2 regions of the Paraglaciecola sp. G1-13 genome follow, and region 2 is predicted to be linked to the other one. Evidence: predicted binding sites of a transcription regulator. Region 2 holds the regulator's gene; the other holds the start of a gene.
The links. The regulator LexA, encoded in region 2, represses DNA repair genes until DNA is damaged. The targets are predictions, from matches to a motif close to TACTGTATNNNNATACAGTA.
Positions count from the first base shown of each region.

Region 1: imuA (translesion DNA synthesis-associated protein ImuA) is a predicted target of LexA. The motif match lies at 3,726-3,745, and genes of this name have one in related genera.

Region 1 is NZ_CM147903.1:4,761,991-4,777,907, forward strand. Features, by position in the region: gene AC0L6N_RS20280 (error-prone DNA polymerase) at 1-1,549, opposite strand, end outside; gene AC0L6N_RS20285 (Y-family DNA polymerase) at 1,552-3,006, opposite strand; gene imuA (translesion DNA synthesis-associated protein ImuA) at 3,016-3,705, opposite strand; gene AC0L6N_RS20295 (EVE domain-containing protein) at 3,887-4,351, shown strand; gene AC0L6N_RS20300 (hypothetical protein) at 4,448-4,852, shown strand; gene AC0L6N_RS20305 (DUF885 domain-containing protein) at 4,969-6,729, opposite strand; gene AC0L6N_RS20310 (DUF1820 family protein) at 6,777-7,100, opposite strand; gene AC0L6N_RS20315 (M28 family metallopeptidase) at 7,400-9,058, shown strand; gene AC0L6N_RS20320 (DUF885 domain-containing protein) at 9,221-11,077, shown strand; gene slmA (nucleoid occlusion factor SlmA) at 11,159-11,752, opposite strand; gene coaBC (bifunctional phosphopantothenoylcysteine decarboxylase/phosphopantothenate--cysteine ligase CoaBC) at 11,815-13,059, opposite strand; gene radC (RadC family protein) at 13,214-13,888, shown strand; gene AC0L6N_RS20340 (glycosyltransferase family 2 protein) at 14,028-14,840, shown strand; gene rpmB (50S ribosomal protein L28) at 14,980-15,216, shown strand; gene rpmG (50S ribosomal protein L33) at 15,229-15,384, shown strand; gene AC0L6N_RS20355 (hypothetical protein) at 15,535-15,917, shown strand, end outside.
Region 2 is NZ_CM147903.1:4,633,714-4,649,630, forward strand. Features, by position in the region: gene AC0L6N_RS19690 (COX15/CtaA family protein) at 1-775, opposite strand, end outside; gene AC0L6N_RS19695 (hypothetical protein) at 786-1,346, opposite strand; gene AC0L6N_RS19700 (SURF1 family protein) at 1,330-2,043, opposite strand; gene AC0L6N_RS19705 (DUF2909 domain-containing protein) at 2,113-2,322, shown strand; gene AC0L6N_RS19710 (cytochrome c oxidase subunit 3) at 2,384-3,265, opposite strand; gene AC0L6N_RS19715 (cytochrome c oxidase assembly protein) at 3,277-3,879, opposite strand; gene AC0L6N_RS19720 (hypothetical protein) at 3,876-4,103, opposite strand; gene ctaD (cytochrome c oxidase subunit I) at 4,122-5,720, opposite strand; gene coxB (cytochrome c oxidase subunit II) at 5,731-6,855, opposite strand; gene lexA (transcriptional repressor LexA) at 7,265-7,888, opposite strand; gene plsB (glycerol-3-phosphate 1-O-acyltransferase PlsB) at 8,082-10,517, shown strand; gene ilvA (threonine ammonia-lyase, biosynthetic) at 10,611-12,161, opposite strand; gene ilvD (dihydroxy-acid dehydratase) at 12,161-14,008, opposite strand; gene AC0L6N_RS19755 (trimeric intracellular cation channel family protein) at 14,458-15,078, shown strand; gene AC0L6N_RS19760 (YifB family Mg chelatase-like AAA ATPase) at 15,176-15,917, shown strand, end outside.

The DNA of each region.
Region 1 (15,917 bases), 130 kb from region 2:
CGTCTTTGTCCCACTGAATAACACTACGATCGGGCATCGAGGCATTTTCAATAGGAACAAGTTGATATAAAGGGGTAGCTGATATGACGAACCCGCCTACATGTTGAGACAAGTGACGAGGGAAGCCTTTTATCTCATTAACGAGCTTAATGAAGTGTTTACCTTTGCCTGAGCTTGGGTCCAAACCCAGTTCTGAAATTTGTGCTTGCCAGTTAAGCCCTTTGTCACGTCGGTTAATATTTTTAATAAAAAAATCCAACTGTGATTCGTGAATACCCAGCGCTTTTCCCACGTCTCGAATCGCACTTTTTTGCCGATATGAGATCACTGTTGCTGCGATAGCTGTTCGTTCGCGACCATATTTTTTATAAATATACTGAATGATCTCTTCACGTCTTTCGTGCTCAAAATCAACATCAATATCTGGTGGTTCGTTGCGCTCTTTTGAGATAAATCGCTCGAATAAAACTGATATTTGTCTTGGATCAACAGCGGTAATTTCTAAGCAATAGCAGACCACAGAATTCGCTGCAGAGCCTCGACCTTGATATAAAATATGCTGGGATTTTGCATATTGCACGATGTCTGAAATAGTTAAAAAAAAGAACTCGTATTTAAGTTCCTCGATCAGCTTTAACTCTTTTGCAATGATGCGTTTTATTGCGAAATTTACTCCTTCAGGGAATCGTAAAGACATACCTTGCTTAACCAACTTACGTAAATAAAGTGTCGGTGTTGAACCCTCAGGAATGAGTTCCGCAGGGTATTGATAACTTAATTCGCTCAAATCGAAAGTACATAAATTCGCAATACTGACACTTTCGGCCAACCATAGGGCAGGATATAGGCGAGATAGATTTTGGACTGGTCTCAAGGAGCGTTCAGCGTTTTGTGGGATGTCTTGCACTGAATGTTCAATATTTTTTACTTTTCGTATCGAATTTATAACGCAGAGTAAGTCATATCGTTCAATTTCGTGCATTAATACCCCACCGCAAGCGGTAATAGGGATATTAAAGCGACTGCTTAAATGCTCGCAATGTGCTTGATGAATATGCTCTTCAGCAAGTAAATGTCGTTGATATCCTATCCATAAACGAGCGTCATAATGATTGGTTAGCCATGTTGCCCAATACTCATTTTGCTCGGGGTTGCCACTTGGGATCCAAATAGCCAAGCAATGCTTGGTCGTTCTAAGATCCCATAAATCGAGCTTATACTCCCCCTTATCTGCACGGCGTCGCGCATTGGTAATAATGCGGCATAGCTCGGCGTATGCTTTATGATTAGGGCATAATAGAATAAGTTGAAGTTCAGCATTGTAGTAGAACATGCTACCGACAACTAACTTAATGGATAAGCCTTTTCTTTTTATTGCGGAGTGAGCACGTACTATCCCTGCTACACTGCATTCATCAGTAATAGCAAGTGCTTGGTAACCTAAAAATTCTGCTTGATTAATGAGTTCACTTGGATGCGATGCGGCTTGTAAGAAACTGAAATTACTCTGACAAAATAACTCAGCATACTGATCCTTTTTGAATGCCATAATTAACTAAAAATGCCTTGCAAGAACCACGTGTTTTCTGGTGTTTTGAACACCCAAAACCATTGCCCCTCTTTACTCACCGCAATGAAGTAATCTCGTAGCACAGGTTGTTGGTCCCACCAACCTGTGCTAATGCGTTCAGGGCCATGCACGATTGAAACGTGTTGAGTAAGCAAACTAGGTTCAGTTAACAAAAAACTTGGTCTTAGCGGAGAGCGGTAAATTGGGTTTCCCTCATTCACTGTTAATACGGAACAATATTGGGATGCCCGCTCAGGTCGATAGTCGTTAATGGTTTGCGGGCTAAAAAGTACATCATCGCCAAGCTTAGCTTGTAATGCTGATATAAGTTGTAAGCGGGATACAACCCCTTGTTTCCCAAGGAACAAATCTTGTTTATCAGGATGACGAACAAAAGTTTTACCAGTGGAAAGTTGCAGTGCGATAATTGGAGCATTCAGCAGCACATTTTCGAGTTTTAATGCGAGCAACCCCAACCAGTCTTTGGCACGATATTCTCCTTGCTGCGCCCCTACCGTAAATTCGATTTTGCTTTTATCTCGCTGATATAAAATTATGCGCAGCTCTTGGGTTAACTCGTCTCTTAGCAGCAAAAAATTCTCTAAGTTTGAAAGCAATTTTTGTATGGGTTTGAGAAGTAAATCGGTGCGCTCTATCTCATACAGCAGTTCAATGTATTGCTTGAAGTTTGCTTGGGGATGAAAAAAAATTACCGGATGTTTGAAATCGCCTCTTAGCTGCCCTAAGTAAGTAATCATTTGAGTATCGAAGCGTTTGTGTAAATCACTAAACGGAATGATGAGAAGTTGCTCAACAGATTTTACGCCAATGCTGTTAAGCTTAGTTACATCCTTTGAAGAAAGTTCAGTAAGGCTTAAATCGACTTTTTTTAAGGCGTGCTGTATGGCCGAGGGTTCATCCGTGATTTGGTTCCATCCTTTGACGGCGAGTAATTTGGCCGCTAAAGGTGAATGGCCAGTGGCGAATGAGAAACTTACATTCAATGGTACAAGCTGGCTTTTAATCATGCTCCACAGTTCGTTTAAACTCGAATATAAACGCAACATATTGTGCACTCGAAGTAACAGCCCTTGCTCACTGAAAAAGCAAATATCTGAAACAACCATGTATAAGCGTTGCGCAATTATACTCAGCTGCTGTTTTTCGGTTTCCGGGTTAAACGGCATAACCTGCAAGCCTCCATGTAAAGCCGCAGCTGTGCCTAAGCTCATGAAGGGTTGAATGCCTGCTTGCCTGGCGCATTTATTAAGCTGCACGATACCATGGGCTGTATCGAGTATTACAATAGGGATCGACGATGTACTCTTATGATTGCCTGTGCCGTCAATATATCCTTTGCTCTCGGCACCCTCATGCACGTGATAAGAGTCGAGCTGCAAATTTGGGAAATGTAGGTAGAGCCATAGAGGTTGCATGGTGGCTAATTAGCCGGTAAGGCTATGTAAGCCAGTGAGAGGAAGAACATTATTTGCTGGTATAGGTCGCGTTAATGATGGCCAGATCTTGCTCATATTGACGGTGAAGGGCTGGCTATGACAACCGCCTTTGCGTTTAGTAATGGTTACCTCGATACCCTGAGAAGATGAGGATAACTGCATTGCTAAAGCCACCGGCAATGAAAATACCTGTTTTTGTTGCTGGCGTAGCACAATATTTAATGCCCCGCCTGCCTCTGCCGCGAATTGTAGTCGCTTTGCTTGGTGTACTTCTAGGCCCTGATGCCACAACAATACTCCATCACAGCAGCCACTTTTTAAGCATTGCTCAGTTGACCATAAAGCATCCTTCGCATTCTTGGGTTCAATAATCAGAATACGCGATAACTCAAAGCCCATTTTCGCCAGCATGGGTGCATTCAACCGTGCGGGGGCACCAATAAAGACTAAAAGTTTGTCGCTGTTTTGTTGGCGCAATACGAAGCTAGGTAAGAGTAAGCGCAATTCACCAATGCCAATTGGGCTACTAATATCAACTACACCTTGCTCAGGTAAACCACCTTCTAGGTGAGCATCGAGAGCATCAAAACCGCTGGGCAAAACCTTATGAGCACCACTTGCTTGGCTGGCTCGCCAAACTAGACGCTTGTTTTTGAGCTGATCGATTGTTGAGTTCATACATCACCATGGGTTTTATATACTGTGCATTCATACAGTATATAAAACACAATATGATTAGCAAGTTTTAGGTGCAGGGCACTTTTGTCAAACTATGGATCTGATTGATTCCACGCAGGTTTATTGTTGGCATAATTACTTTTTGATTGATAAGTTGTCTTTTTAAGAGATGAGAACCCAAATGCAATATTGGTTATTTAAAACAGAACCTGATGCGTTTAGCATCGATGACTTAGCTGCAAAGCCTGAGCAGACGGAGCACTGGGACGGTATTCGCAATTACCAAGCGCGTAATTTTTTGCGTGACCAAGTAAAGCAGGGCGATAAGGTCTTTATTTATCATTCTAGCTGTAAAGACGTTGGCATCGCGGGGCTTGCAGAAGTCGTCAAAGAAGCCTACCCAGATCACACACAGTTTGACCCTGAAAGCCATTACTATGACCCTAAATCAAGCCCTGACAATCCCAGATGGGTGATGGTCGAAGTGAGGTTTGTCGAGAAATTTCCCGCTATTTTGTCGCTTAAAAAAATAAAAAGCATGCCCGAGATAAACGAAATCGGCTTAGTCAAAAAAGGCCATCGATTGTCTATCATGCCAGTGAATGAGCATGAGTTTTCAGCGTTGTTGGCGGTGGCAAAAGGATAGTGCATCCGCCTGAAAATCAAATATTAGCTTGTCTTTATAACTAAAAGATTATTGACTAACAAACGATTAAGAGTGCAAGAGGTCATAGTTAGAATTGTGAAGAACTTATTATTGGCAGTGCTATATTTGCTTTTCAATCGAGTTGCGTTTGGTCGATTAGTTGGACGAACAATGGACTACGAGGATGATAGAAGAGATCGAGAATGGACTAATTTTCGAAAGCAATTATTTTTAACATTCGTCATTACCATATGTATTGGTTTTTTATGTGTTATCTATGGTTTTTATGCTGATGCCTTAAATCTTTTTTGGGCTATTGGTTTCAAAAAAACACTCAATTTTACGGGAACGTTGCTAACTGCATGGGCAACTCTTTTTGCACTTGGGAACAAACATAAAACATGGGGTGGAGATGCAATTATAGATAATCTCACTCCGTTCTTATTTAAAATTATTTTTGTTCCTAGTTTTACATTGATGTTGGCTACATCGATAAAATGACTATCTATCAAGAACCAAATGTATTTGTGCCAGCAGTCATTTTTGGTATCAAACCTATATTTATCGAAAGGCACTATTTAATATTTAACAACAAGCTGGCATATTAAAACTCTAAGTCAACGACTCTCCTCAATAAACATATCTATATTCTGTTCTAAAATCGACAAGGGCACCGAGCCGTAGGCTAGCACTGCATCGTGAAAGGCGCGTAAGTCGAACTTGTCGCCCAATGCGTCTTCGGCTTTTTTACGTAGGCGTTTAATGGTTAATTCACCAATTTTGTAGGATAAAGCCTGGGCTGGCCATGATATGTAGCGGTCCACTTCTGTGGTGACATTATGTTCAGACAAAGCAGTGTTTTCCAGCATGTAGTCAATGGCTTGTTGGCGCGACCAACCTTGCATATGCATACCCGTATCGACCACTAAACGACACGCGCGCCACATTTCATAGCTTAAGCGGCCAAATTCTTCATAAGGTGTGGTGTAAATCCCCACTTCTTTACCCAAGAATTCAGAATATAAACCCCAGCCCTCACCAAACGCTGAAATATAGGTGTAACGGCGAACAGGAGGTAAGTCTTGCATTTCACTTGCCAGCGATATTTGCAAATGATGACCGGGTACGGCTTCGTGCAAGGTAAGCGCGGGCAGGGCATACAAGGGGCGCTTATCCAGCGCATAAGTGTTCACCCAATAGTAACCCGGCTGGTCGTCTCTTGTTGGGGCGATATAACGCCCAGTGGTATATTTAGGGGCGATATTATCAGGCACCGGCGCCACACCGTAAGGCACGCGGGGCAAAGTGTAAAATAACTGAGTGAGCATGGCATCAATGCGTTTGGCTATATATGAAGCACGCATTAAAAGCTCGTCTGCACTGGTGGCATAAAACTTAGGGGAGGTGCGTAAGTACTGAATAAACTGATTAATATCACCTTCAAAGTTAAGGGTGTCTAAAACGCTCTGCATTTCACTGCGAATGCGTTTTACCTCTTGCAAACCGGTTTGGTGAATATCGGCTACATCTAGGTTGGTACTGGTGTAGTAATCGCTACGATTTTGATAAAACGCAGCGCCGTTTTGCCATGTGTTGGCGGCAATATCTTGTTTTGCATTGGGGATGTATTCATTCACTAAAAAGTCATAAAAGCTCTGATAGGCAGGCAACACACTCTGGTTAATGGCGGTTTCACCTTGCGTGTATAAGCTAGCCTGAACGGCTGAACTAAAACTTGATTCGGCAAGGCGTTTAAACGGGGCGAAAAATTGACTGTCGTGTAGGTCTTCGGTAATGAATTTTTTAACAGTGTCGTCAAACCCAACAAGCACCGATTTTGGCTGCACGCGGCCAGTTTCAATACCTTTTTTCATCCAAGCAATTTGTTGGGCGAAATAGCGAGGAAATTGGTTTAAGCGAGCTAGGTAGTTTTGATAATCTTGCTGAGTTTTAAACGGGGCTGAGGCTGGTAAAAATGCCAACGAGCTGTAAAAGCCCGACTCTGACGTAATCGGTGTGTAATGGGCGTTGAAGCGATATAAGTCAATGTCGTTTTGCAGCCCGCGCATCTGCATCAATTTGTTGATCTTTTGCTGATGGTTTAAGCCGCTATCGTCCACGCCCTTTAAGCGAGCTAAAAACTGCTGGTTTCGCTGTTCATGGATCTGTAAAGCCTCGGGGGAGAGATCTTTCAGTTTGTCGTTGTAGCGGTTGTTTCGATAACGGGTGGCCTTTATTGGGTCAACTGACAACTGGTACTGCCAAATTTGCTCTAGCAAAGCACTTAATTTACGTGACTGTGAAGGCTCGCTTGCTCCGAAGGCTTGAAAGCAAAAACTCAACATTACTGCCGCTAGCATCAAACTGCGCTTGTACATAAAGATCCCTCGTTGTCATTTCGATTATTATTTCGCGTTCAAGGTATTTACTTTTTCGGAGTATAAATTGGGCTTGGGAAAGCCGTTACCTTATCAGATAGCTCGCTGATTTTAGCCGTACCTTGTTTTTTTACCTCATCGATGCGTAAAACATTGTGCATTGGTATGTACGTGGTGGTGACATCAGCAAACTCATCTTTGAGTTTTTCATGGCTTGGGTCAACTACCACGCTGGTGTGGTTGTCCCACACAAAATCGCCAATTTCGATAAAACCAAATAAGCTGCCCTGACATAATTCGCGCACATATAGTTCGTAGCGTACGCCATTGGCGATAAATTGAATTCTAAAGAGTGAAGTATTTTTCGACATAGTTTGGGTTATTACTGCGTAAAGTGTAGATAATTTAAAAAGTGCTGCAGTCTACCCAGTCCATGGCTTTTCGCCAAGTACTAGAAATTACAGTGAAAACCAATATAGCCAAGAAAAGCACAAGTGAGCTGATAAAACCCGTCATTGGCCGTACTTGATTTTGTTTGCCCTAGGCTTTGCCGTACAATTTAGCGAACAACAGGATGACAGCAATTTTAGCCACAAGTCTTGCGAACACCTACTTTGCTCGTCAAGCTGTTGATAAAATAATATAAACGCACCGATAGAAAGGAACAACAATGCGCCAAATCATGTATTTAGGCATGCTTTCAGCTGGGCTTATGCTTGCTGGTTGCCAATCAGCAAATCAAAATGCAACCCAAGAAGCCCCTGTCAAACAAAGTGTTCATGCTGATGCAGAACGAATTAAATCCCACTTACGTTTTTTATCTGATGACTTATTAGAAGGTCGTGATACTGGCTCTCGTGGTCATGAAATTGCTTCTTTGTACATTGCCTCAGAATTAGAAGGTTATGGCCTTAAACCTGCTGGCGATGACGGCAGTTTTCTACAACGCGCCCCTTTTCGCCAAGCATCACTTGATCAAGCTTCGCCTTCGTTCGTACTTGAAACTGCCAAAGGCAGTGTCGAATTAGCTTATCCCAAACAATACATCACCAGTGCAAGCCCAGTGAGCGAAATGGCCAGTGTCAAAGGGCAATTGGTCTTTGCAGGTTATGGGATTATTGCCCCAGAACTTGAACACGATGACTACGCTGACTTAGACGTAAAAGGCAAAGTTGTAGTGGTGCTTTCTGGTAAGCCGGCTTCTTTCCCAAGTGAAGAAGGCGCGCACTTTGGTTCAACCAATGAGAAGAAACGCCACGCTGCAGAGCACGGCGCCATTGGTTATGTGACTATTACCACGCCTACTGCTGAGAAAGTGCGACCTTATCAAAACCTTCTTAATTACATTCACACGCCGACGGTACGCTGGTTAAATCAAAACGGCCAGCCAGCCAATGTTTATCCTGCACTGAAAAACAGTGCTTATTTAAGCAAAGAAGCGGCTGAATTATTGTTTGCCAATGCGGATATGAATTTAGAGCAGATTTACCAACTACTTGAAGAAGACGAGTCACCTAAAGGTTTCTCTTTACCGGTAAGTATTGATTTCAGTAAGCGTAGCGTGCACAAGACCATCAGTAGCCCTAATGTTGCGGCTATATTGGAAGGCTCAGACCCGACACTGAAGAATGAGTATATTGTGTATTCAGCCCACTCTGATCACATCGGGATCGCCAAAACAGTCAAGAAAGACAAGATCAACAATGGCGCCATGGACAACGCAACAGGTACTTCGGTGTTACTTGAAACCGCCCGCTTGTTCAGCCAACTGGCTGAGCGCCCTAAGCGTTCAATATTATTTGTTGCGGTCACGGCAGAAGAAAAGGGTTTACTTGGCTCAGATTACTTCGCACAAAACCCCACCGTGGCAAAAGACGCCATGGTGGCGAACGTTAATTTAGACATGCCGATTTTAACTTACGAGTTCAACGACGTCATCGCCTTTGGTGCAGATCATAGTGATTTGAAAGAGTCGGTGAGTCTTGCAGCACAAAAAATTGGTTTAACCCTAAGCCCAGATCCGTGGCCTGAGCAGGCGTTGTTTACCCGTTCTGATCACTACAGTTTTGTTAAACAGGGGGTACCGTCAGTATTTTTAGTGCCTGGTCTGCAATCAGCCGACCCAGCAGTTGATGGCAGCAAAAAATTCGGTGAATTTTTAGCAACTAATTACCACAAGCCAGGGGATGATTTTAATCAGCCCTTTAACTGGAAGGCGGCAACTAAATTCGCCGAAGTGAATTATTACATCGGTCTCACCTTGGCTAACCAAGCTAAGCGTTCTAGTTGGAATGAAGGTGACTTCTTTGGTGATACGTTTTCTAAGTAGCAGCGTGTAAGGCGCGTTATTGCGTTATTCATCATGGACCAGTGAGTGCAAGCTTACTAACTTGCACTCATTTTGTTTTGTGCCGTCATGCAGTTACCTACCTTTGCAATTGCATGACTCACAGAGGCTTAAAATACATAATAAAAAAATCAGGGAGCTAACATGAAACTATCTATCATCGCCCTTTCGCTTGCGGCTGCGTCTTTGTCGTTTGCGGCATTGAACGTACAAGCCCGCCAGGATAATGAATCCACCACCCATACAGTCGACACCGCGCAAACGGAATCACAACGATTAGCCGACTTTTTTGCTAATAACTTTAAACAGCGACTGCATCGTTCACCGCAGTTTCAAAGCTATTTAGGTTACAAGTGGGATTACGATAAGTGGAACAACATCAGTGAAACATTCATTGAACAAAGCAGCGAACTCGCCAAGAAGCAGTTAAATACGTTAAAAGGTTTTGATGAAAGTCAGTTAAGCGCCGCAGAGAAAATCAGTTTAGCGCTCAATAAAGTGTCCTTAGAGCGCCAACTAGCTAATGATGAGTTTCGTCATCACACTTATATCATGGATCAGTTTAGTGCTTACCACACTATGGTCCCCAGCTTCTTGATTAATGTGCACAGAGTCACCAACACGGAAGACGCTCAAGCCTACATCAGTCGTCTGCAAGGGGTAAAAACCTTGTTTTCACAAGTCATTGACCAGCTACGTATTCGACAAAAAATAGGCGTATTTCCACCAAAATGGTCTTACGATCAGATGCTACAAGCATCAAAAAACGTGATTACCGGAGCCCCCTTTGATAGCAGCGACAGTACATCAAGCATCTGGCAGGACTTCCAAGACAAAGTCAGCAAGTTAGAGTTAACCGACAGCGAGCGTAAGACCTTACTTGATGATGCTAGCAACGCCCTTCTGACGTCGGTTCAACCTGCGTATCAAGCACTCATTCGCGAGTTGAAAGTGCAGCGAGATTTAACCCCAGAAGGTGATGGTGTATGGCGCTTGCCTGACGGCGACAAGTGGTACGAAAATCGTCTTGCATGGTTTACTACTACTGATTTAAGCGCCGATGAAGTGCACAACATTGGCTTACAAAACGTTGAGCGTATTCATCAAGATATGCGCAGCATCATGAAAAAAGTGAAGTTTGACGGCAGTTTGAATGAATTTTTCGAATTTATGCGAACTGACAAACAATTCTACTACGCCAATACGGACGAAGGGCGTGATGCTTACTTGCTTGAAGCGAAAGCGCTTATTGACACCATGCGTGACAAACTACCTGAATATTTTAGCTTAATTCCACAGGCTGAGATGGTGGTTAAACGTGTTGAGCCGTTTCGTGAAAAGTCAGCCGGCAAAGCGTTTTATCAAAGCCCTGCGAAAGATGGCTCTCGACCAGGCATATACTACGCAAACCTTTACGACATGAACGACATGCCTACCTATCAAATGGAAGCCTTGGCCTATCATGAAGGTATACCTGGGCATCATATGCAGCGAGCGATCGCTCAAGAGCTTGAGGATATTCCTGAGTTTCAAAAATACAGTTCATTTACTGCCTATACCGAAGGGTGGGGCCTGTATACTGAAGAACTAGCTAAAGATATGGGTTTTTACCAAGACCCATACTCTGACTTTGGTCGCTTAGCGATGGAGCTATGGCGTGCTTGTCGATTAGTGGTTGATACCGGTATTCACAGTAAAAAGTGGAGTCGTGAGCAAGCTATTAATTATCTCATCGAAAATACACCAAACCCGAAGAATGACTCGGTTAAAGCGATTGAGCGTTACATTGCTATGCCGGGCCAAGCGACGGCATATATGATTGGTAAGTTGAAGATCATGGAATTGCGTGCATGGTCGCAAGCAGAACTCGGTGAGCAATTCGATATTCGTGGCTTTCATGCCCAAGTGCTAAAAGATGGCCCTGTGCCACTGAATATTCTTGAACAGAAAGTCAAAGCTTGGGTAGCGGATGTGCAGCAATCTGCGAATAAAGCGGATTAATTCATTGCAGATATAAATAAAAGTAAAAAGCCCGTTGAGTTGTGACTCAACGGGCTTTTTTATGTGCAAATTCTAACGTGGTTAGTTCAAAAAGAACTGAGTGCTAATTAACTGCCATTGGTCGTTGAAACCCTCTGTTGGGCGGCGGGTAAATTTACTGCGAATAAACAGATTAATTCGCCCGTCTACATAGCAAATAAGGAAATTCGCGATTATGGCCTCTTCAGCGGGAAGTGATTTACCTTCGCGTAATTTTCTTTCTCTGAGAACTTGTTTTAACTGGGTTTCTAAACGTTCAAATAATTGGGCTATTCGGTCACGCAATCGGTCTTGCTCGCCCATTAAAGCGTCACCGTTTAAGATGCGTGTGATCCCCGGGTTTTTCTCCGCAAAGCCAAGTATAAGGCGCAGAATCAGTTGGCAGCGAGTCGTGGAATCTTTTTCTTCATTAATAATTTTATTAATACGCGAAAAAAGAGTCTCTTCAATAAACTCTATTAAGCCCTCAAACATGCGGGCTTTGCTGGGAAAGTGACGGTACAGCGCGGCTTCTGACACACCAACATGAGCCGCTAATTTAGCGGTAGTGATCCGCTGGCCTGGGTTGGTTTGCAGCATACTGGCAAGTGCTTGTAATATTTGCGCACGGCGATTTATCTTTTTTGCTATTGCCATTTTCTATCCTAAAGTGACCTCTGTGTGCGTTATTACCTAACGAGTTTTATCCCTAGTGTGGTTTATGTTGTTTTTAATGCGTGACGCTGAGCAACTAAGGTCAATAGCGAAATCGCCAACTGACTCTTATCGGCAACGCCAAGGTTTTTTCCACCATTATTCCAATAAACATTGAGTGCGTTTTGCTCGCTATTGAAGCCTAAACCGGCTTGGGATACGTCGTTTGCGGCAATCATATCGAGCTTTTTGCGTTTCAGTTTGTCTTGTGCGTAATGAGCCACGTCTTGCGTTTCAGCGGCGAAGCCAACCGTGAAAGGGGGTTGAGCTAAATGGGCAACATCACTAAGGATATCAGGGTTTCTAGTAAAAGTAAGTGTTAACTCCGTATCGGACTTCTTAATCTTTTGCTCGGTTTTTTGCTGTGGCTTGTAATCTGCTACGGCTGCACAACCGATGAATATGTCGCAATTAAGCTGCATGCTATCTGACTGCGCGTCATTAACTTGGGACTTGCTCACGGCTGTCATAACGGCATTGTGCATTTGCTCTGCACTGACTACATCAATGACATTAACACCTACTGGGCGCGTCAAATTCACCGGCCCTGATACCAATGTGACTCTTGCACCTAAAGCAACAGCCGCTTTCGCTAATGCGTAGCCCATCTTTCCTGAGCTGTGATTGCTAATGAAGCGCACGGGATCGATTTCTTCCCGTGTTGGCCCTGCCGTAATCACAATATGCCTGTTAGCGAGCAAGGGCTCCATTGGACTTTGGGCTAACATATTGGCGATATCAATCGGCTCTATCATTCGCCCTAGGCCGATATCACCACAGGCTTGCTCGCCGGGAGCTGGCCCTAAAATGGTGACGCCTCTTTGTTGTAAAATATTGAGGTTTGCTTGTGTTGCCTGCGCATGCCACATCTGCTGATTCATCGCAGGGGCAATATACATCGGTGCGCTGGTGGCTAGGCATAACGTGGATAACAAATCATCGGCTAAGCCATGGGTGAGTTTGGCCATGAAATTTGCCGTAGCAGGGGCAATAAGCACTTTATCAGCCCATTTTGCCAGCTCTATGTGGCCCATAGCGGCTTCCGCGGTACGATCCAGTAGGTCATCACCTACAGGGTTACCTGAGACCGCCTGTAAAGCCAGTGGGCTCACGAATTCTGCTGCTGAAGCACTCATCACGCAACGTACCTGTGCGCCAAGCGCAGTGAGTTTTCTGACTAAATCTGGGGTTTTGTAGGCTGCTATACCGCCTGTTATACCAAGTAGGATCTTCTGTTGGGCTAATTGCATAGGGATCATTTTGCTATCTTACTCATTTTATACGGCCATTATTGGCTGGAATAGACCGCTTTTGCTAGGCTTAATTTCCACTTAATTTCCACTTAATTTCTATTTCGTACCGGTAGTAGGCGCAAAAAAGAAACGTTTAATAAGACAGGGACGCATGAAAATAACCCAATGGCCTGCCCATGAAAGACCAAGAGAAAAGCTGCTCACCCAAGGGCCCGATGCCTTGTCTGATGCGGAGCTATTGGCCATATTTTTGCGAACGGGCATCAAAGGATTAAGTGCCGTTGATTTGGCGCGCAACCTTCTAAATACCTTTGGCTCACTGCGGGGGCTAATCAGTGCGAGTCAGCAGGATTTCTGCTTAGCCAAAGGGTTAGGGGAAGCGAAATTTGTGCAACTGCAAGCATCCATCGAGTTAAGTCAGCGCTTTTTTGCCGAACAATTACAGCGTGAAACCGTGTTTAACAGCGCTCAACAAACCAAGCACTTTTTGATCGCCCAATTGCGTGACGAGCCCAATGAGGTGTTTGGCATGCTACTGCTAGACAGTCAGCACCAATTGATCAAATTTCGCAAAATGTTCTTCGGCACCATTGATAGCGCATCGGTCTATCCTCGAGTTCTAGTGAAACAGGCGCTAGAAGATAACGCTGCTGCTGTGATATTGACCCACAATCATCCGTCAGGCGTGGCTGAGCCGAGTCAGGCCGATGAGCACATCACCGCGAGGATTATCAGCGCGATGAGCTTACTGGACATCAAAGTGCTTGATCATCTTGTGGTTGGGGATGGTGTTGCCGTATCGTTTGCCGAGCGGGGTTTGATTTAGCCGTAGCCGTAGCCGTAGCTTGACGACGTGACCTTAAGGCTCGTCAACTACCACAAAAGTGTCATGCGTTGGTCATGTCATTGTCAAAGAAACGAGATTAGATAACACGATTGCTTCTAAAGTCAAAATCGGTTTCATTATGAAAATATCTGTTATTTTTACTACCTACAACTCTCCCGTATGGCTTGAAAAGGTCCTGTGGGGCTTTCATTATCAAACGGATAAAAATTTTGAGCTGATCATCGCAGATGATGGTTCAACGTCGGATACGAAAGCCTGTATTGACCGTTTTATTCAGGGCTCAGGTTTGGACATTAAACACGTGTGGCAAGAAGATGATGGTTTTCAAAAGTCACGTATTATGAACAAAGCACTGCTCACCAGTACCTGTGATTATGTGCTGTTTACCGATGGTGACTGTATACCCAGACGTGATTTTGTTGCTGTGCATAAAGCGCATGCCAGACCGGGAAAATTTCTCTCGGGAGGTTATTTCAAACTTCCTATGCCCACTAGTGATTTGATTAACCAGCAACACATTGCCTCGGGTCAGGCGTTTGAGCGAAATTGGCTGGTAGAAAATGGCGTTAAACGTAATCGCAAATTGGGGAAATTGACCACATTGCAATGGAAGCGAACGGTACTAAATTCAGTCACTCCGGCTAAACCAACCTGGAATGGGCACAATGCTTCTGGCTGGCGCGACGATATTTTTGCCGTCAATGGATTTGATGAGAGAATGCAGTACGGTGGGCAAGACAGGGAGTTAGGCGAGCGCTTGTTTAACCGTGGTGTTCGAGGCATCCAAATTCGCTATTCTGCAGCCTGCCTGCATTTGGAGCACGATCATCGCTATGTTACACCTGACATGATTGCTAAAAATAAAGCTATTCGAGCGACCACAAAATCAAATAAATTAACCCGTACCGCTTATGGCATAATAAAAGACTAGGGTTTTTATCAGTTAATCGTTGAATTAAATAGCTGTTTGCTGTATAAAATGCGCCCTCTTGTTGATAGCTAAAGCTGGCACGCGTATTTGCATGCTTGTCAGAGCTAAATATTTTTAGAATTGTTTGGAGACAAATACGATGTCCAAAGTATGTATAGTGACAGGCAAGCGTCCAGCGGTAGGTAACAACCGTTCACACGCTAAAAACTCGACTCGTCGTCGTTTTTTGCCAAATCTACAAACCCACCGTTTTTGGGTTGAAAGCGAAAACCGTTTCGTTAAATTGCGTTTATCTGCTAAAGGTATGCGTATTATTGATAAGAAAGGTATTGATTCAGTATTAACTGATATCCGTGCCAATGGCGTAAAAATTTAAGGAACACAGATTATGCGTGATAAAATCAAGTTAGTGTCTTCTGCTGGTACCGGTTTTTACTACACCACAGATAAAAACAAACGTAACATGCCTGGCAAAATGGAGATCAAAAAGTTTGATCCTAAAGTACGTCAGCACGTTTTGTTTAAAGAAGCCAAAATTAAGTAATTAATACTTGTTTTGTCTCCCGAAAAACCCGGCTCATGTCGGGTTTTTTGCGTTTTACTTTCTCTCGTAGACCTGCCAAATAGACTGTTTTCTGTTGTGCATTACATGGCATAATCAGTCAATGCATTCGTTATTTTACTCTATTTCACGATGATCCGATTGACGTCCCGCGCATGGAATAATGTATTAATTATTTCGATGTTGCTGCTGATTTTGATGTTTAACCTAACTGGAAATCTGTTTTCCGGCAGTAGCGTTAAAGATGAAACTATTGATAAGCTTGTCCCCACTGACGCTATGCTCACGAGCATTGTCACCCATGACTATACTCTCGAGCGAGTAGGCAGAGGATGGCGCTTTTTAATGGCTACCAAAGAGAGTAATAACAACGACCTTGTAGCAAATAAGAACAAAGAAACGAGCGACAACGAAATAGACAATCAGATACTCACAGACAACGTCATGGCATGGCAAGAGGCCTTGCTTGAGCCTATCGGTGAGGCGACGCTGGCGGGCGCGACTCAGGTCAATGT
Region 2 (15,917 bases):
GAATAGCCAACCAGCACAGATAAATAAACGTAATTAGCGCGCCAGCCCTGTGCACTATATGCATGGTCATACGCTGGGCATAATCGTGCACCCCGTACTCGTAGTTATCTGCTTCTGGCAAGCTAAAGGCTCCTATAAAATCTAGGCGCTCGTACCAGTTGCTCTCGCAAATTGGCATTTCGGTACAGGCTAGCGCCGCATAATTTGCTGATGTCCAGCCGCCTAATGCTATTTGGCCTATAAGGATGGCAATCCCTATCAAGCCAAACTTTGCTAGACGTCGGGTTTGCTGATCACCACCTGGTATGCGATATGGTAGAAGGCGTAAGTAAAGCAGAAACAACGATGACAACACGGCAAAGCCGCCTAAAAGGTGACCCATAACGACAATAGGTAAAAGGTTAAGGGTGACGGTCCACATACCTAGCATGCCTTGAAATATGACCAGGCATAGCAGGAAAAACGGTAACTTAATAGGTCGATGATAAGCACGCTTTACTATGCTCACCACAAAGATGATCAAGATGAGTAAGCCTAGCGCACTCGCGAAGTAGCGATGGATCATCTCGTTCCACGCTTTTTGGGGCTCTAAAGGTCGTTCTGGAAACGCCAGTTCTGCAGCATTTATCTGCTCTTGCGCCACGGGCACTTTGTAGTGTCCGTAGCAACCTGGCCAATCTGGACATCCCAGCCCTGCATCGGTCAACCGCGTGTATGCACCTAGCACAATCACAGTTATGGCAAGAATAAGGCCTGCCAACACCAATTTCCTCATGAACGACCCTCTAACCAATACGTGATAATTTCAGCAGCTTGCGTAGGTCAGATAAAATGTCACGACTATGCAAAATGGCTTGCTGTTGCTCAACTTGAAGTGGATAACGCAAGATCACGTTATTCAAGGTATCAGCAATGAAAATAGCATTTACCGGCTCACCTTTAAACACATTATTAACACTTTCCACGTTAGTTTTTAACAACTTAACAGCACTATGCTCATACAACCGCCTAGCGACACTGACGTCACTATCAGGTGTACTAATGACAGTTGCACGCACTCTGTCATGCTCTTTTCCAAGCGCTGTCCATACTTGCTCAACACTGTACAAGGCATTCTCACACTCAATACTGCACTGTGAAGGTAAGACGTATACCAGCTGCCACTTGGGCTCAGCAGCGTTGTCTTGAATAGCGCTCATGTCTAATATGGGTGATAGTAACTCCCCTTTGTTAGTCGCTGCTTTATTGAACCAGTTATTATCTAAAGCCAATTTGGCTAACACCACAGGCAAAATAAACACCACGGCGAGTGTGATAATCAAACGTTTGTTACTCGTGTTGTTCATGGGATCCCTTCTTATGTGCAGCGCGAAAACGTGCGCGAAGTGCGAAAAAGTAAACTAAAAAAGCGGCGATGCCTAAACCCATCCACTGCACAGCATAGGCATAATGCTTCTCAGGAGGCATAACCACGGGTTGCCAGTTGCGGATGAAATCATCACTACTGTCCGTTAGCGTTATCACGAAAGGTGGCAACTCTAACTGTATAACTTGCTCTATAAAGTGGATATCGACTTGCTGTATGACCTTAGGCCATATTGCTTCTGGCGTTGCTGTTTCTGTGATCATCGGGTTGTCTGTGGGCTCAACGACTCTCCCTAGTGCGCCCGATAACGTGTTTGGCAAAGTGACTTGTGGTAGATCATTGCGCATTAAGTTACCTGCAATCCAACCAAAATTAATCAGCACGTTTTGAGTCTGCCGCCGTGCTACACCATACACATCAAACCCTGGGCGGCCTTGATGGATACGATTATCGACTAAAAAAATCTTTTGAGGATCAATTGCGCCACTAAAGCTTACCGGCAAATCCTGAATATCCTTATCGATAGTGAGTACCCTCTCGAATGACAATGACGCGTTACTCGATACAGAAGCAATACTTTGCATTCTCTTACCTTTATCTAATCCTCTGTGCAATTGCCAATTAGCCAGTGCAAACATGATGACAACTGCGCACAAAGTCACTAGTGTAGAAATCATAGGTAATCGCTTAATAAGCCTAAGCATGCCTAATCAACAATAAAAATAACAGCGAGAGGAAAGAACAAAGTGCTCATCAAGATAATCATCGGAATACTACTTATCGTTATGATTTATAACTTATTTAAAGCCATGACTGTAATGCTTAAAAACGAACCAAAACAAGCGAATATGAGCAAATATATTGGAAGACGGGTATTAACCTCGGTGGCAATTGTAGTGGTCATACTTATTGCCATGGCCACTGGTCTTATTGAGCCCAACCCACGTCCTTATTAATATTTTACTTTACACGACGTACCCACAAGCCCGTTTTTAACCTGTGAGTACGTCACCTTAATTACAATATATACACAAAGAAAAACAGCATTACCCAAACCACATCAACAAAGTGCCAATACCAGCTACCTGCTTGAAAAGCGAAGTGATTTTCAGGAGTAAAATGCCCTTTAAAGATCCTAAGTAGCATAATAAACAGGATAATTGCGCCCAACGTCACATGCAGTCCGTGAAAGCCGGTTAATAAGAAGAAGGTATTGCCATACACACCCGATTGCAGGGTTAGTCCCATTTCTTGATAAGCATGAATATACTCCTCAACCTGCAACGACATAAAAATCGCTCCAAGCAGCACAGTTATACCAAGCATAAGTTTCAAGCGGCCACGTTTATTCTCTTCAAGTGCCACATGCGCAAAATGACAAGTAACGGATGAAATTAATAAGATGACGGTGTTAATCAGAGGTAGGCCATACCAGCCCATGGCTTCTGTTTCTGTGCCGCCAGGGGTTTGCACCAGCGGCCACATTGCTTGAAATGCAGGCCATAACACTTCATTTGTAGCGGCGTTGTTGCCAGAGCCACCTAGCCAAGGTATTGAAATCATTCGAGCGTAAAAAAGCGCACCGAAAAATGCTGCAAAAAACATGACTTCAGAAAAGATAAACCAAGCCATACCTTGTCGATATGAGCGTCCTAATTGATCGCTATATAAGCCACTCATCGACTCATGAATTTGATTTCTAAACCAACCAAACAACATAAATATCAGAGTCGCAAAACCAGCTGTCAGAATATATCCACCGTAACCAGACGTGCCTTTGGTTTGTTCAATCACAAAGTTACCTGCACCAACGGCAATTAAAAATAATGCAATGGCTCCCACTATCGGCCAAGGACTGCTATCCGGAACATAATACTTTTCATAATCTGGCTGAGCCATTATTCGTTCTCCTATTGACCACTATTCATTACAAGATCACCCGCTGTCGCCGTGACGTCATACAGGGTGTATTGCAATGCAAAATAGGTAATGTCTTCAGGTAACTGTGGGTCCACATAAAACCGCATGGGCATAACCGCTGATTCACCTGCTTGCAAAACCTGTTGCTCAAAACAGAAGCATTCTGTTTTGTTTAGAAATAACGCCGCCGTACCAGGTGAAACCGAAGGTACAGCTTGACCGACAACAGGGTGAGCAGTCGGATTTTTAACAGTAAAATTAATTTCATTCATCTGCCCCGGATGAACCCGGACTTGACGTTTTTCTGCTTCAAACTGCCACGCCATACCGGTATTGGTTCGTGTGATGAAATCGATGGTTATAGTGCGAGACTCATCGATTTCCATGACCTCATAAACCGCCGCGGAGTTAGCCGTTTTACCATTTAACCCAGTTAAATCACAAAACACATCATAAAGAGGCACTAATGCAAAACCGAAACCAAACATCCCCAATACGATAGCGAGTAATTTAATTACCATCTTGCCATGACTGCTCGGCTTTTCAGCACTGGCAGCATCTGACGTATTAGGCTCTTGCCTGTTGTCTGTCATAGCGAGTGCCAGAACATCCCTGAGTAAGACTGAGCCAGACCCTGCTGAGCGTACTGCGCATTGGTATATTCACTTTGTAATGCGAAATGCACGGTATCATTGAGAGGAAAATAAGCATCACTTTGCAAGCTATTGCAAAAGCCAAACGCAATTAAGCCGAAAGTAAATGCAACAGAACGCTTCAAAAGTCGCGTCTTGGAAAACCTCTTTTTGACTAGCAACATAATATGCTCCTGTACCGCCTATTTAATAACAGGCGGAGTTTCGAACGTATGATACGGAGCAGGTGAAGGTATTTCCCATTCTAGACCTTCTGCCCCTTCCCAAACTTGGTCACTTACCGGGTCACCTTGTTTACGGCATGCCTTGATAAGTAACGCTAAGAAAATCAATTGAGATAAACCAAACGCAAATCCACCTAAGCTTATCCATTTATTAAAATCAGCGAACTGCAATGCATAGTCTGGAATACGTCTTGGCATACCGGCCAAGCCAACAAAATGCATCGGGAAGAACAATACGTTTACAGAAATTAATGAACACCAGAAATGCCATTTAGCTAACGTAATATCAAACATTTTTCCTGTCCATTTGGGTAGCCAGTAATATACCGCCGCCATAATTGAGAAGATGGCGCCCGTCACTAATACGTAATGGAAATGCGCAACAACAAAGTAAGTATCATGGTATTGGAAATCCACAGGCGTTATCGCCAGCATCAAGCCAGATAAACCACCTATCGTGAACAGCACGATAAACGCTAGAGCAAATAACATAGGTACTTCAAAACTCATGGAGCCTCGCCACATGGTTGCTACCCAATTAAATACTTTCACACCGGTGGGCACAGATATCAGCATGGTGGCTAGCATGAAAAACATCTCAGCAAAAACCGGCATCCCAGTCGTAAACATATGGTGAGCCCAGACGATAAACGACAGCAATGCAATAGATGCCGTGGCGTACACCATAGAGGCATAGCCAAATAAGCGTTTGCGTGCAAAGGTCGGTACTATTTGCGAGATAATGCCAAAGGCGGGCAGTATCATGATGTAAACCTCAGGGTGCCCAAAGAACCAGAAAATATGCTGGAACATCACGGGGTCGCCGCCACCTGCGGCATCGAAGAAGCTAGTACCAAAAAACTTATCTGTTAACACCATAGTCACTGCGCCGGCTAATACAGGCATGACCGCAATAAGCAAAAATGCTGTTATCAGCCACGTCCAAACAAAGAGCGGCATTTTCATCCATGTCATCCCTGGGGCGCGCATATTAAAGATCGTCACTATGACGTTAATCGCCCCCATAATGGATGAAATCCCCATGATATGTACCGAGAAAACAAACAGAGCAGTACTGTCACCACTGTACGTAGTTGATAGAGGAGCGTAGAACGTCCAGCCAAATGCAGGGCCGCCCCCCTCCATAAATAACGAAGACAGTAAAATCAAGAACGCAAAGGGTAAGATCCAGAAGCTCCAGTTGTTCATGCGAGGCAAAGCCATGTCTGGCGCGCCAATCATCATAGGCACTAACCAGTTAGCTAGCCCTGTAAAAGCGGGCATAACAGCACCAAACACCATGATCAAGCCATGAACTGTGGTCATTTGATTGAAAAAGTTAGGCTCAACTATCTGCAGGCCCGGCTGAAACAATTCCGCCCGAATGACCATCGCCATCGCGCCGCCGGTTAAGAACATGATAAATGCGAACCAAAGGTACAGCGTGCCTATGTCTTTGTGGTTTGTCGTGTACAACCAGCGCTTAATACCAGAAGGAGGCGCATGATGCTCGTGATGATCGTTTTCGTGATGGATCGTGTCGGTTACTGTGCTCATGATCGTCTCCCTACTGCCCGTTTAATGCAGCGTTAATGTCTTTCGCCTGAACTAGATCACCCGTATCGTTACCCCACGCATTTCGCTCATAGGTAATCACTGCGGCAAGTTCTGACATTGTTAACTGTTTAGCGAAGGCGGCCATTGCGGTACCTGATTTACCGTTAAGCACGATATCAATATGCGCAGCCATATCGTTCAGCGCAATGTCACTCCCTTTTAATGCTGGGAATACCCCTGGCAACCCTTCACCATTAGGCATATGACAGGCTGCACATGCAGAATTGTAAATTTTTTGACCATTGCTCATGAGCTCTTCTTTGCTCATGTTCATTGCTAGTAATCTTTGCTCTTCAGCTTTTGCCTGTTCTTGGATGGCTTGACGCTCGCCTATCCACTTATCATATTCGGCGGGCTCTTTTGCGATAACCACAACCGGCATGAACCCGTGATCCTTTCCGCATAATTCAGCACACTGCCCACGGTAAATACCCGGTTCATTGACCTTAGCCCAAGCATCATTAATAAAACCTGGATTAGCGTCTTGCTTGATTGCGAAGTCTGGTACCCACCAAGAATGAATAACATCGTCTGAGGTAATAAGAAAACGCACACGTTTATCGGTAGGGATCACCAAAGGTTGGTCTACTTCTAAGAGGTAATTAACACCCTTGTCTAATTTACCTGTAATCTCATCGGCTTGAGTTGCCATGCGAGAATAAAATTCGACGTCGTTATCCATGTACTTGTAGTGCCACTTCCATTGTGACCCTGTTACCAACACCGTCACTTCCGGTTCACTGGCATCCTCCATAGCGATCAACGTTTTGGCTGCAGGGATAGCCATTACAATGAGGATAATAAAAGGGATGACGGTCCAAGCGATTTCAACTTTAACACTCTCGTGGAAGTTTGCAGGCTTAGCCCCACGAGATTTACGATGAAATAAAATGGAGTAGAACATAGCGCCAAACACACCAACAGCGATAACCACACATATGATGAACATCAACATATGTAGGTCATATACCTCGGCGCTGATATCAGTCACACCTTTGCGCATGTTTAATTGGTACTGATCTAAGTCGGACACTGAATCTGCAAAAGCGGTGCTGCAATTAAATGCACCTAACATTGCCATTACACTCAACGAAATTTTCTTCACTCGACCCCCTGCTTGTCAAACGCGTAAAATAGTGGTGATAACCATCAAACTCTACGTTCTAATTTATTATTGTAAGGTTCAGCACGCGACAAGTTTTGTTACTGACTTGTTAATCGTGTAACAAGCATTACTCAAAATAGGGGGAGTAGTCCAGTTTTTTTGTATATTTTATATTCAATCGACCAAATTTTAATCAGTCTATCAGTGTGTTACGTTAACAACTCAGTAACAAACACATAGATTAAATGATATGCGAAAAGGCAATATGAGGTAGGTAAGATGGGATGTTTTCATGGAATAAAATAATATTTTCGAACTCCATTGCGAAGCTCGAAAATGATCAATAATGTAACAGCAAACTGCCTAAAAAAATGTTCAACTACATCCAGTCAGCATTACGAATAACACCAACAGCGATACCTTCGATATTAAAAGGCTGCGTCGCTAGATCGACTTTAATAGGTTGGAAATCCTCGTTTTCAGCATGTAGTACGACTTGTCGACCTTTTCGCTCAAGCCGTTTAACGGTTACATCTTCATCTACTCGCGCAACTACCACCTGACCATTATGCACATCCGTTGTTTTATGCACGGCCAGTAAATCACCATCCAAAATACCAATGTCTTTCATACTCATGCCGCTAACTCTAAGTAAAAAATCAGCGCTGGGTTTAAATAAACTTGGGTCAACTTTGTAATGCATTTCAACATGCTCTTGAGCCAAAATGGGCTCACCGGCGGCAACACGACCAATAAGCGGCAAACCTTGGTCTTCTAATTGATCTTCTAAAGGCTCAGTGAGCCTGATACCTCTTGACGTGCCGGGCAAGATCTCAATTGCTCCTTTACGAGCCAGAGCCTTGAGGTGTTCTTCAGCCGCATTTGCCGATTTAAAACCAAGGTGCCGTGCTATTTCTGCACGTGTTGGCGGCATGCCTGTTTCTAGCATGGTGGTTTTAATCAGTTGCAAGACTTCTTCTTGTCTGGGAGTTAGTGGACGCATACACAGCCTGTTGTTTCATACAGTTTAACTGTGAGTATATACAGTCGTTGCTAAATCTCAAATTTTTCTTCTTTGTTGTTTATTAAAGGTAATTTTCTATAAGACCTCTGACCTGTAAACTGATTACGCGGGGTGGAAAAGCCGAATAACGTGGTATCCTATACAGGTCTTTCATTATCTAGGTACCACTCTTATGGCATGGCTGCATAAACTGCTGCTGACAATGATATCTGTTCCGCTAAAATGGCTGGTTAAAGTTAATAGCATTCCTACAGATATAGCGACCGAACTTGGGATCGATACCACCAAACCCATTATTTATCTATTGCGCACACACTCGGTCACTGATCAATTTGCTTTAAAAATGTCTACCAATTCCCTAGGCTTGCCTAAGCCCTCCGAGCCGGTGCAAATCGGTGGTAAGGAATTACCCGCATGTTTGTTTTTACAACAACCACGTTCTTTGCTTACTCGAAAAGTGAAGATCACCAAAATTGCAGATGATGTTACTCGTCTGTTCCAGATCCACAGAGAGCACCCAGAGTTAGACTTGCAAATCGTCCCGGTTTCCATTTTTTGGGGCAGAGCACCCGGCCGAAAGCTATCCGGCTGGTCAGATATTATCGCCAACCAGGTATCTCCAAACTGGTTACGTAAGTTTTTTATTGTGCTGTTTTTAGGTAGAGATAACTTCGTTTGTTACAGCAAGGCTGTATCCTCTCGTACCATGGCAGATTTAAAAGGCAGTGATGAAGAAATAGGCCACAAGCTTATCCGCTTAGCGGGCACGCACTTTCATCGTCGCCGCCAAAATCTCATAGGCCCAATGTTACTCGAACGACAAGAATTATATAACGCAGTATTGGGCGCAGACTCTGTTCGCCAAGCAGTTAGCGACGAAGCGCGCAGCAAGAAGCAGTCAAATCACCAGATACAAGCCAAAGCGAAGAAATATGTCGATGAAATTGCCGCAGATTATCGCGAAGGGTTAGTAAGAATTGGCGACCGCTTACTCACAAAAATATGGAACAAAGTGTACAACGGCATTGAAGTAAAACATGCCGATAAAGTCAGGGCGTTAGCGCAAAATGGCCACGAAATTATCTACGTGCCGTGCCATAGAAGCCACATGGACTACCTCCTTTTAACTTATGTCATCTATCACGAAGGTTTAGTGACACCGCATATTGCTGCGGGTATCAATCTCAACTTTTGGCCGATTGGCGGAATTTTACGAAAATGTGGCGCATTCTTCTTACGTCGCAGCTTCGCCGGCAACAAGCTGTATACCGCGGTATTCAGAGAGTATTTAGAGCTACTTTTCAACAAAGGCTATTCCGTGAAGTATTATCCTGAAGGAGGCCGAAGTCGAACAGGTCGCTTACTACCGCCTAAAACGGGTATGTTGGCCATGACCCTTCAGGGACTGATTAAAGGCATTAACCGCCCCGTCAGTATTGTACCTGTATACATTGGCTACGAGCACGTAATGGAAGTCTCAAGCTATTTGAAAGAGCTCAAAGGCACAGACAAAAAGAAAGAATCTTTTTTTCAGGTGTTCTCCGCGGTACGTAAGCTGAAAAACTACGGAAACGGATTTTTAAATTTCGGTGATCCAATTAATTTAAGCAACTTTCTTGATAGCGAAGTGCCAGATTGGCGTGAAGCACAAAATTTAGAACCCGATAAAAAACCGCGCTGGTTAACCCCTGCCGTGAATACCTTAGCCAATGATGTTATGGGCCGAATCAACCAAGCGGCCGCTGTCAGCGGTATGTCACTGTGCGCCATGTGCTTACTTTCCGCTAAGAAACATGCAATGGCACAGGATGAACTCGAACGCGCCATTGACGACTACCTAGACTTGTTAAAGGCCGCGCCTTACAGTGACTTATCTAGCATCCCTGAGCTTGATGGCAAAGCATTGGTAGAAAATACGTTAAAGCTAAATAAGCTGGAAGTATCCCAAGACAGTTTTGGCACTATCATCTCCCTAAAACGCAAAAATGCGGTGGCATTGACCTATTATCGCAATAATATTTTGCATTTGTTTGCCCTACCTGGCTTAGTCAGCGCCATTGTATTTGCCCATAAAGGCTTGGCAAGGCCGCAAGTCATCTCCCTCGTTGGCCAGCTATATCCTTTGCTGCAGCGCGAGCTATTTATTTATATGAGCCACGAAGAAGCAATGAATTATACAGATCGCTTACTTAGCACGATGATCGATATGGGTTTACTGCGTGCTGAAGATGACACACTGTGCCCGCCCGCTGCCACTAGCAAAGCGTTTTATTCATTCTGGTTGCTGAATCGAAGCATTCAAGAAACCCTGCAACGTTATGCTGCCGTGCTGACCATTCTTAAGAAGGAACAAACCATTGGCCGTGGTCGCTTAGAAAAACAGAGTCGAGAATTTGCAGAGCGTTTAGCGGCGTTACATGGCATTAATTCACCAGAGTTTTTCGACAAAAATGTACTATCTACTTTCATTCACGCCTTGAAAGATAACGAATTAATCAACGCATCTAGCGAAGGGCAGTTGCAGCATTCAGATACCAGCGAAGCACTGCTAGCAAGTGTGGAGGAATTAATTTCGCCTGAGATCACTCAACGACTTCAGCAAATTTAAATCGTGTATACGCTAATGAGTGAATATTGAGCACATAAAAAATGCGCTAGGTGATTAACCGAGCGCATTTTTTTAACCGATAACCGCAAATTATTAGCTGAAAATACCGTTCACGTCTGATAAGAAAAACTTATAGGCGGGATTTTCGGTTTCTTCAGAGTATTGGTAGCCGAGTTGACCTAAGTGTTGCTCAAAATCAGCACGTTCGTTATCAGGGAAATCAAACCCCGCTAGCACTAAACCTTCCGCAGCACCATGGTTACGGTAATGAAACAAAGTAATGTTCCAGCGTTCGCCCAAGGTTTTTAAGAAGGTCATTAGGGCTCCTGGCTGTTCAGGAAACTCAAATGAGAACAAGTGCTCATGAAGCAGAGCAGGGGGGCGACCACCTACCATGTAGCGCACATGCAGTTTTGCCATTTCATTGTCTGACATGTCCAGACAAGGGTAGTCATTTGCACTCAAAGTGGCCATCAACTCAGCAAACTCTTCTTGGCCCCTTCGCAACTTCACACCCACAAAAATATGCGCTTCTTTTTCACTTGAAAAACGATAGTTGAACTCAGTGATGGTTTTACCACCTAGCAGTTCGCAGAAGTGCTTAAACGCGCCTTTTTTCTCAGGGATTTTAACGGCAAATACGGCTTCTTTTTGCTCACCTAATTCACAGCGTTCAGACACATAACGCAAAGTGTGAAAATTAATATTAGCGCCACATAACACGCCACCAAAGACTTTACCCTTAACGTCATTTAGCCTAGCGTATTTACGCATGGCTGCAACAGACAATGCGCCTGCTGGCTCAGCAATCACGCGGGTATCATCGAAAATATCTTTGATTGCCGTGCATAACTCATCATTGTTAACGGTAATGACTTCATCTACATATTGCTGACACAAGCGAAATGTTTCAGTACCTATGGTTTTCACTGCTACACCGTCTGCAAAAATCCCTACAAAGGGCAAAGGAGTAGGCTCACCAGCCTTTAAAGCCGCTTGTAAACAAGCAGATTCGCTGGACTCTACAGCGACAATTTTGATACTGGGCTTGAGCTGCTTCAAATACACACTCATGCCAGCGGCTAAACCGCCGCCGCCCACTGCGATAAAAACGATATCCAGATTCGGGTTTTGCTCAAGCATTTCCTTGGCAATGGTCCCTTGCCCGGCAATAACGTCTGGGTCGTCAAATGGCGGGATCATGGTATACCCATGCAGCGCAGCCAAACGTTTAGACTCTTCACTGGCTTGGTCGAAGCTAGTACCATGAAGCACTACATTGACGTTAGCACCTCCGAAGTTGCGCACCGCGTCCACCTTAATGTCAGGGGTGGTTTCTGGCATCACAATAGTGGCCTGAATATTCTTGCGAGAGGCGCAATAAGCAATACCTTGGGCGTGGTTGCCCGCTGATGCGGTAATGATCCCCGCGTTTAGCGCTTCATCATCTAAGTGACTGATCTTATTATATGCACCACGCAATTTGAACGACTTAACCGGTTGCTGATCTTCTCGCTTGAGCCATACATCATTCCCTAAAACAGCGGAGAATTTGTCTAGATGGACAAACTCGCTGTTTACCGCCACGTCATACACTGGCGACATTAAAACCTTTTTTAAATATTCTTGGGCACTGGTGGTCATTAGTCTTCCAATTTGCTTGCGTCGCGCACAGCACCTTTATCCGCACTTGTTGCCAATAAGGCGTATGCCTTAAGCGCGAGTGACACTTTACGCTCACGGCTGACTGGCTTCCAAGGATTAGCGCTCTGCTCCATTTTTTCTCGTCTGGCTTGAAGCACTTCATCACTAATATCAACACCAATTTTACGCTGGGGGATATCGATGGTCATGCTGTCGCCTTCTTCCACTAAACCGATACCACCGCCGCTAGCGGCTTCTGGCGAGCAATGGCCAATCGATAAACCAGACGTACCGCCTGAGAAGCGGCCATCTGTGATAAGAGCGCATTTTTTGCCTAATCCTTTGGCTTTCAAGTAAGTCGTGGGGTACAGCATTTCTTGCATTCCCGGTCCACCTTTAGGGCCTTCGTAACGGATAACAACTATATCACCAGCAATCACTTCGTCGGCTAAAATAGCTTTCACTGCGTCATCTTGGCTTTCGTAAATACGTGCGCGACCAGTAAATACGTGAATGGACTCATCCACACCGGCTGTTTTTACAATACAACCGTCTTGCGCAATATTGCCGAACAACACGGCCAAGCCACCTTCTTCACTAAATGCATTTGCGCGGCTACGAATACAGCCGTTTTCACGGTCGGTATCGGCGGTAGGGTAACGGCAATCTTGGCTAAATGCTTTCGTGGTTCGGATGCCAGCAGGGCCTGCACGGAAAAACTCGAGGGCATGGGCGTTTTCAGGTTGGGTAATATCCCACTCACTTATGACTTCACCAATAGATTTTCCTAACACATGTGGAGTGTCTTCGTGCAACAAACCGGCGCGATTCAACTCGGCTAATATGCCAAGCACACCACCCGCACGATGCACATCTTCCATGTGGTATTGAGGGGTAGAAGGCGCAACCTTGCATAGGTGCGGTACGTTGCGAGATAAGCGATCAATGTCATCCAAGGTAAAAGGCACTTCACCTTCCACCGCTGCCGCCAATAAATGCAAAATAGTATTGGTTGAACCGCCCATGGCGATATCAAGACTCATGGCATTTTCAAATGCTTTAAAGTTGGCAATGTTACGCGGTAAAACTGATTCATCGTCTTGCTGATAATAACGGCGACACAACTCAACAATTTGCGTACCCGCTTGTTTGAACAAACCTTCGCGGTCAGCGTGCGTCGCAAGCATTGAACCATTACCTGGTAATGACAAACCAAGCGCTTCCGTTAAGCAGTTCATTGAGTTGGCAGTAAACATACCTGAGCACGAGCCACATGTAGGGCACGCAGAACGCTCAATTTCACCACTTTGCTCGTCGTTCACGTTGTCATCAACACCCGCGACCATGGCATCCACCAAATCCAATTTAATGATTTGATCTGAAAGCTTGGTTTTGCCCGCTTCCATCGGGCCACCAGAAACAAAGATAACCGGAATATTTAGACGCATTGACGCCATTAACATGCCAGGGGTGATTTTGTCGCAGTTAGAAATACAAACAATCGCATCGGCGCAATGCGCGTTAACCATATACTCAACCGAGTCAGCAATGATTTCGCGAGAAGGTAAGCTGTAAAGCATGCCGCTGTGACCCATAGCAATACCGTCATCTACCGCAATCGTATTGAACTCTTTTGCCACTCCACCAGCCGCTTCAATGCTACGCGCCACCAACTGCCCCATATCTTTTAGGTGCACGTGACCCGGTACAAACTGAGTAAATGAGTTAGACACCGCGATAATCGGCTTGCCGAAATCCCCATCTTTCATACCAGTCGCACGCCAAAGCGCGCGAGCGCCGGCCATATTTCTACCTTGGGTTGTGGTTGCTGAACGTAACTTTGGCATTGTCTCTTCTCTCTAACTTAAATAGTGCATTAATAGTGTAAAAATCCGTCGAGGTCGCAGGTGAAACGGTATGCGCGAAAAACCTCGTCCGGTTGTCGAAATTGATATCTCGGAAAATGTTGCCGCTAAAAGCAAAAAACCCCCCGAACTTTCGTGCGGGGGGTTAAAATTGTCTGACGTTAATTCAGATCTATCCCCGCGGAGAACATGTCTCCACCACTGTCACCAAAATAATTACTTTGCTGCACGAGTCGGAATAGAACATTAGATAAATTTCTAATTTAAATTTGGTATATCGTCACTGCCTATATTGGTAACACGAACCCCCACAACGGATCAAGCAATGCTATAGGCTTTTTTTGTGTCCTTTATACACAAACGCTGAGTTTGGCTATTTAGAATTTGTCATTTATCGGTATCATTCAGCCTCAAATAGCAGTGAGAAAAATATGAGTACCTGGTTACATTGGATTGATTTAATGGGCGTGGCTGTTTTTGCCGTCTCTGGCACATTAATGGCTTATAAAAAGCATATGGATGGCTTTGGCGTCGTCGTTTTAGCCTCAGTGACGGCAATTGGTGGCGGCACTCTGCGTGATATTATTTTAGATCTGCCTGTGTTTTGGGTGCAAGATCATAGCTTCTTCTTTGCTATTCTAGGCGCCGCGCTTTGTACCATCATATGGCTACGTATTAGCCATCGCTTCCCCCTGCGATATTTGCAAGTTGCCGACGCCATAGGGTTAGCCTTTTTCAACGTCATGGGCTTACAAAAAGCCCTTAGCTACGGCGCATCCCCTTTTATCGCGATAGCCCTTGGTACCATGACCGCTGTGTTTGGTGGCTTAATTCGTGATGTGATTTGTCGCGAAATTCCATTAGTCTTGAAAGGCGATTTGTATGCAACGGCATGTATCATTGGCGGCGCCACGTACATTGCGGGATCTTATCTCGGCTTATCCACTTATAGCTGCATGATCATGGGCTTTGCGGTAACACTGACCACCCGTTTAGCCGCCATGAAATGGCACTGGCATTTACCTGTATTCAACCCGGAACACATGGAATGAAGCCTTAAACCGCTTTGTTCGTTATGCTAAGTGGCGCTAACCTGCTCACTTGACTAGCCTTATGGCATTCGAGTTTGACGTGCAAAAGGCCTTGCTTATGTCATTAGCGGTAGTATTTTCAAGAGCGAGTGTCGGCATTGATGCGCCGCTTATCACTGTAGAAGTGCACTTAGCCAACGGGCTGCCTTGTTTTAACTTAGTTGGGTTGCCTGAAGCATCGGTGCGCGAAGCCAAAGATCGCGTGCGTAGCGCCCTGATAAATTCAGGCTTTGAATTTCCTGCTCGTCGTATAACCGTTAACTTAGCCCCCGCAGACTTACCGAAAGAAGGCGGTCGATTCGATCTTGCCATCGCTATCGGTATTATCGCTGCTAGTAATCAACTAAAAGGCGCAAGCCTTGAGGGCATTGAGTTAGTAGGGGAACTTGCACTTTCCGGTGAAATACGCCCCATCAAAGGCGCGCTGCCTTTTACTTATGCATGTTTTAAGGAGGGTCGTACCGCTATATTACCCGCTAAAAATGCGAATGAAGCTGCTCTTATCAGCGGAGCGAAGATAGTCCCTGCATATCAATTACTTGATGTGTTTCACCATTTAGGCAAGCAAAAAACTCTCCCCTTATTTACATCTGACAACATCTTGCAAGAAGCCGAATATAACGTGGATTTACAAGATGTGGTCGGGCAAAGTTCAGCAAAACGTGCCCTAGAAATAGCGGCAGTCGGCGGACACAACTTGTTATTCACTGGCCCACCAGGCACAGGTAAAACGATGTTGGCCAGTCGTTTGATCACTATTTTACCGCCCATGACCGATGAAGAAGCCCTCGCCAGCGCCG